DNA from 2 places in the Thermoanaerobacter sp. CM-CNRG TB177 genome. Region 1 is predicted to be linked to the other one. Evidence: riboswitches for the same ligand, from Rfam matches in the RefSeq annotation. Region 1 holds a riboswitch; the other holds the start of a gene.
What was found. A riboswitch is a leader RNA that binds a small molecule or an ion and turns the genes downstream of it on or off. The one in region 1 is predicted to bind FMN.

Region 2: it holds a riboswitch for FMN, as region 1 does, so the genes downstream of both, I4N53_RS00205 (ECF transporter S component) here and ribD (bifunctional diaminohydroxyphosphoribosylaminopyrimidine deaminase/5-amino-6-(5-phosphoribosylamino)uracil reductase RibD) in region 1, are expected to answer to the same signal.

What each region holds. Positions count from the first base shown of each region.
Region 1 is NZ_JAFCAC010000057.1:21,230-24,582, forward strand. Features, by position in the region: gene ilvD (dihydroxy-acid dehydratase) at 1-132, shown strand, start outside; gene ilvB (biosynthetic-type acetolactate synthase large subunit) at 129-1,793, shown strand; FMN riboswitch at 1,791-1,905, shown strand; gene ribD (bifunctional diaminohydroxyphosphoribosylaminopyrimidine deaminase/5-amino-6-(5-phosphoribosylamino)uracil reductase RibD) at 1,991-3,073, shown strand; gene I4N53_RS06310 (riboflavin synthase) at 3,084-3,353, shown strand, end outside.
Region 2 is NZ_JAFCAC010000003.1:25,226-28,578, reverse strand. Features, by position in the region: gene tsaB (tRNA (adenosine(37)-N6)-threonylcarbamoyltransferase complex dimerization subunit type 1 TsaB) at 1-185, opposite strand, end outside; gene tsaE (tRNA (adenosine(37)-N6)-threonylcarbamoyltransferase complex ATPase subunit type 1 TsaE) at 182-643, opposite strand; gene I4N53_RS00205 (ECF transporter S component) at 823-1,407, opposite strand; FMN riboswitch at 1,499-1,617, opposite strand; gene arcC (carbamate kinase) at 1,745-2,686, opposite strand; gene argF (ornithine carbamoyltransferase) at 2,711-3,353, opposite strand, start outside.

The DNA of each region.
Region 1 (3,353 bases):
GAGGAAATAAAAGAAAGACTAAAAAAATGGGTGAGACCTGAGCCGAAGATTAAAACTGGTTATATGGCAAGATATGCTAAACAGGTAACTTCTGCAAGTAAAGGAGCAGTTTTTAAGGGGGGAGCCTTGTGATATTAAAAGGTGCACAAGTTGTAATAGAAGTTTTAAAAGAAGTAGGTATTGATACCATATTTGGCATACCTGGAGGAGCAGTTATCCCTATCTATGATGCACTGTATGATTCTGATTTAAGACACATATTAGCAACACACGAACAGATGGCGGCACATATGGCAGATGGCTATGCAAGAGTTACTGGAAGAGTAGGGGTTTGTTTTGCTACCTCTGGCCCTGGTTCTACCAATCTTGTTACGGGTATAGCCAACGCTTATATGGATTCTGTACCTGTTGTGGCGATAACAGGACAGGTGCCTACAAATCTTATAGGAAAGGATGCTTTTCAAGAAGTAGATATAACAGGTATTACAATGCCTATAACTAAACACAACTTTATTGTAAAGTCTCCTGATAAATTAACAGATACTATAAGACAGGCATTTGCAATTGCTAAGAGTGGAAGACCAGGTCCTGTATTAGTAGATATTCCAAAAGATATACAAAACGCCGATATAGAATATGTAAAGGGAATAGGAGATAGTATTGATATAAAAAACGATATCAATGGAGTAGTTTCGCAAAAAGAATTAGACAAAGCTATAGAGCTTATTTTACAAAGTAAAAAACCTGTAATCTTTGCAGGAGGAGGAGTGATTTGGGGAGAAGCATCAAACGAACTCGTAGAATTTGCCGAGAAGACCAATATACCTGTTGCTACTTCTTTGATGGGATTGGGAGCTTTTCCAGAAGACCATCCTTTGTCATTAGGTCTTATTGGTATGCATGGAAGCAGATTTGCGAATTTGGCTGTGTATAAATCAGACCTTGTGATAGCGATAGGGACGAGATTTAGCGACAGAGTTGCTGGCAAAGCAGGAGGACTTGCACCAAATGCTAAAATAATCCATATTGATATTGACCCTGCAGAATTAGGGAAAAATGTAGAAGTAGATGTAGCAATTATAGGTAAAGTAAAAGAAGTTTTAAGACTCTTAATGAATAAACTTTCATTCATTGAAAGAAAGGAATGGTTAGAGGAAATTTCTTTCTTGAGAGAAAAGCACGGATTAAAGTATAAAAACGATGAAGTTTTAAGGCCTCAGTGGATAGTAGAAAAAATTCAACAGCTTTCAAACGATGACCTTATAATAGCCACGGAAGTGGGACAAAATCAAATGTGGGCTGCGCAGTATTATAAATTTAAGCAGCCGAGGACTTTTGTTACCTCAGGAGGACTCGGGACAATGGGCTTTGGGCTTCCTGCTGCAATAGGTGCACAGGTGGGAAAGCCAGACAAAAGGGTTGTGAACATTGCAGGTGATGGAAGTTTAAGAATGAATATACATGCTTTGGAGACAGCTGCAGTATACAATATTCCGGTTATAACGGTATTACTCAACAACCGGACTTTAGGTATGGTAAGACAATGGCAAAATCTTTTGTACAATAAAAGATTTTCGCAGACAGATTTAAATGCAAATTTAAACTTTGCAAATCTTGCCAATGATTTTGGAGTAGAAGGAATAAGAGTGACAACAAAAGAGGAATTTGAAAAAGCTTTTAAAAAAGCCTATAGTCAAAAAAGACCTTTTATGATAGAATGTATTATAGACAAAGACGAAATGGTGCTTCCATTTATCCCCGCAGGTGGAACTGTTGAAAATACAATTGGATAAAACCTTCAGGGATCGGTGAAATTCCGTACCGGCGGTATAGCCCGCGAGCCTTTTGGCAGACTCGGTGAAATTCCGAGGCCGACAGTTAAAGTCTGGATGGGAGAAGGAGAAATATTCCCCAGGGAATATGTTCTCTGGGGGTTTTTTTAACCCTGAAGGTTTAACCTTCAGGATTTTTTAGTATAGGAGGGATTAAATTGGAAGAATATATGAAAAGGGCTTTAACACTGGCTAAAAAAGGATGGGGATACACAAATCCTAATCCACTTGTGGGTGCTGTAATAGTTAAAAATGGAAAAATAATAGGTGAGGGTTATCATGAATATTTTGGAGGGCCACATGCTGAAGTAAATGCATTAAAAAATGCAGTTGAAAATGTTGAAGGTTCTACTATGTTTGTAACACTTGAACCTTGCAGCCATTATGGCAAAACGCCTCCTTGTGTTGAAGAAATAATTAAATCTGGCATTAAGAGAGTGTATATAGCGATGGAAGACCCAAATCCTAAGGTTAGCGGGAACGGTATAAAAAGGTTAAAAGAGGCGGGAATAGAAGTACATGTGGGGATGATGGAGAAAGAAGCGAGGAAACTCAACGAAATATTTGTTAAATATATTACGACAAAATTTCCCTTTGTGATATTAAAATCTGCTATGAGTATTGATGGTAAGATTGCTTGTTATAATGGAAATTCTAAATGGATTACAAATAGGAAATCAAGAAAATTTGCTCATAAAATAAGAGGACGGGTATCCGCTATTATGGTTGGGGTAAATACAGTAATTAAGGATAACCCAATGCTTACAACAAGGTTGGAGGGGTATAAAAATCCTGTAAGGATTATTGTGGATAGTAGAGGTAGAATTCCACTTGACTCAAATGTAATAAGAGACAAAACGGCAAAACCGATAATTGCTACAACAGAACTTATGCCAAACAATGTGAGAAAGAAGCTTGAAGACATGGATATTGAAGTTATTATATTAAAGAATGACAATGGAAAAGTACCTTTAAAAGAGCTAATGGTAAAACTTGGAGAGAGGGGAATTGATAGTGTATTGATTGAAGGCGGTGGGACATTAAATTGGTCTGCATTTAAAGAGGGAATTGTTGATAAAGTTATGTTTTTTATATCACCTAGAATAATAGGAGGAAAAAATGCTTTAACACCTGTAGAAGGTATAGGTTTTTCGGATATAGGAAATTCAATAGAATTAAAAGATGTGGAGATTGATAGAATAGATGATGATATACTAATAACAGCATATGTAAGAAAGTAGGTTATGGCGTATGTTTACTGGAATTATAGAAGAAACAGGAACTGTTAAGAATATTACACATGGTACTTTTACAAAAATTGTTATAAAATGTAGCAAAGTCCTTGAGGAAACAAAAATAGGTGATAGCATAGCAGTTAACGGTGTATGTTTAACTGTTACTAATATATCAGACGAAAGTTTTGCGGCTGATGTTATGCCTGAAACCATGAGGGCAAGTAATTTAAAAGATCTGAAAACTGGAAGCATTGTCAATCTTGAAAGAGCACTTCAAGTTGGAAGG
Region 2 (3,353 bases), on a different contig from region 1:
GAAACAGCTACATGAGTTATTTGATTTATTGGTACTTCACACTTTTTAAGCAGTTCATCTATCATGGGCATTAAAATTACTGAATGCCTGAGATAATTTATAGAGTATTCTCCTATTATCCCCTTTTCATCTACTAATGCAACAGTAGCAGTTTTAGAAGAAGAATCTATTGCCAAAATTTTCATTGACTCATCTCCTTTAAAAGCTCTTCATATCGTTTCCCAAAATCTTTAAATAAAATAACTCTTTCATCTTCTTTTTCTCCTTTTTGAATTATTACTTCTAGCCTTTCTTTCGGAAGTAAAGGTCCTAACCTTTCAGGCCATTCAATTGCGCAAACTCCTTCGTCATAAAAATATTCCTCATAACCTATGTCATAAAGGGCTGTGTAATCATCTAACCTATATAAATCAAAATGATAAAGAGGAATCCTTCCTTTATGTTCATTGACTAAAGTAAAAGTCGGGCTGGTAACTGGCTCATTTATTCCTAACCCCTTCGCAATTCCCTTTGTAAAAACAGTTTTGCCACTTCCTAAATCCCCATACAATAAAATTATATCTCTACTCTTTAACAGCCTTCCTAATTTTTCTCCTAAAGAAATGGTCTCGTCTCTATTTTTGCAAATATAGGTCTTTTCCATTAAGTCTCACCCCACTTATTATAACTTTATTATATATTATCTTTTAACAAATTAAAAATAAAAATAACCCCCAGCATGTGCTAGGGATCAGACTGTATGCGACGATGCAAAATATCTCCTTTGAAAATTTTTTAACTTTGTTAACAAACTAATCCCCAGCACCTGCCAGGGATTTAAAATTAATGTTTGAAAAAAGGTGATAGCTTCTTATATACCAGGAAGGTAATTACTGACACTACAATTCCTTTTAATATATTAAAAGGAAATATTCCGTATGATATAAGAGTTTTTACATCCACTATATTTTTATTTGCTGCTTTGCCCATATTAATGATGGCATCCATAGGCCAGCCCATGACCCTTTGGTACAAAGGAAGAAAAACATAGTAATTTAAAAGTGAAGCAGTTACAGCCATCACTACTGTAGCAATTGCCATAGATATAAGAGCCGTTTTTCGCGTCTTATTAAACTGATATATAACCCCTGCAGCATAAACAAATATAGAACCTACAGTGAAGTTGGCAATTTCGCCAATAGCTCCCGACTGAGTCACAGTGGCATGGAGTATGTTTTTAATAAGCTCCACCATTACCCCATACAAAGGCCCTATAGCAAAAGATGCAACTAGCGCGGGTACATCACTAAAATCAAGTTTTAAAAATCCAGGAAACAGTGGTACCTGAAATTCTAAATACATAAGTATAAAAGCTGTTGCTGAAAGAAAACCCACCTTTACTATAGTTTGTGTTTTAGTTTTTTCCACAATTCATCCCTCCAATTTCACTTATCAAAAAAATCCTGAAGATAATCTTCAGGATTTTTTGGGATTTATTTCGCAAAAACAGGCACAAAAACAAAATCTTCTCCCCTCCAGACTTTCACTGTCGGCTGTGGAATTTCACCACATCAACCGCCTAAGCGGCTCGCGGGCTATACCGCCGGTCGGGAATTTCACCCTGCCCCGAAGATTTATCTTCTTTACTATTCAATTTTAATTTTATTCTCTCACTTTTATCTATCTTTGTCAATAGTTTTAGTAAAAATTTGTACGTGCCAAGGATTAAGAAAGTACATGAGACAGTAAAAATTTTTAACTTGATTTATAAAGTAATAACTGTTCCCGCTTCCCCTTTGAGGGCTTCTAAAGCTTTATCTAAAGAAGTAATTATTGCTCGCCTTCCTACTTTTGACTTTGCAAATCTTACTGCTGCTTTAACTTTAGGAAACATACTGCCAGGCGCAAAATGGCCTTCTTCCATGTATTTTATTGCTTCTTCCACTGTCATTTTGTCAAGAAATTTTTGATTTGGCTTGTTGTAATTTATTGCTACCTTTTCAACGGCTGTAAGAATTAGCAAAACATCTGCATCAATATCTTCTGCCAACTTTTCAGAAGCTAAATCTTTGTCTATTACGGCAGCTACCCCTCTTAAATTGCCATTTTCCCTAATTACAGGAATTCCTCCTCCCCCAACCGTTATTACTATCACCCCATTTTTTTCAAGTAACTTTATTGTATTAAGTTCTACTATTTCTTTGGGGTCAGGAGAAGGAACAACTCTTCTATATCCTCTCCCACTGTCTTCTACCATTTCATACCCTTTTTCTTTTATTAAAACTTCAGCTTCCTCTTTTGTATAAAAAGGTCCTATTGGCTTTGTAGGTTTTTTAAAAGCAGGGTCATTTTTATCCACCACAACTTGTGTTATAATAGTTGCTACTTCTTTTTTAATATTTCTCTCTTTCAAAACTTCTCTTAAAGCTTGTTGAATCATATATCCTATCATGCCTTGGCTCTCTGCTCCACACACGTCAAAAGGCATTGCAGGAACAATCTTTGATGCAGTTTCATTTTGTATGACTATATTCCCCACTTGCGGACCATTGCCATGGGTAATCACAACAGAATAACCTTTTTCAATTATGTCCGCCAAATACCCCGCTGTCCTCTTTACTACTTCCATTTGCGCCTCTGCAGTAGGAGGCGTATTTACGTCCTGCAGGGCGTTCCCTCCTAAAGCAACAACAATTTTGTCTTTCATAACGTCCTCCCTTGTAAAGTAATATTAAAGCAGAGTAGCAATCATCACAGCTTTAATTGTATGTTTTCTATTTTCTGCTTGGTCCCATACTCTTGATTGTTTACCTTCTATAACATCAAAAGTAACTTCTTGCCCTTTAACTGCAGGTAAGCAATGCAAAAATATGGTATCTTCTCTTCCTGTCTTTTTCATCATTTCCTCATTAACTTGAAAAGGTCTCAATAAAGCTTCTCTTTCCTCAGCTTTTGCTTCTTCTCCCATCGAAGCCCACACATCAGTGTAAATTGCATCTGCTCCTTCAAGACCCTCTCCTGGCACACTCGTAAGTTCAAAAGTTCCCCCATTTTCAGCTGCCATTTGCCTGATTTCATCTATAAATTCTTGTGAAGGCCACAATTCTTTTGGAGAATTAATCACATAATGCATCCCCATCTTAGCGCAGCCTACCGCTAAAGTATTAGCCATGTTATTCCTTCCGTCCCCTACAAATACAAGCTTTCTTCCTGTTAAGCTTCCAAACTCTTCTTCTATTGTCATAAGGTCAGCCAAAACTTGAGTTGGATGATATTCGTCAGTTAAGCCATTGTACACAGGAACACCTGCATATTTTGCTAAAATTTCCACGGTTTCTTGTTTGAAGCCTCTGAACTCTATTGCATCAAACATC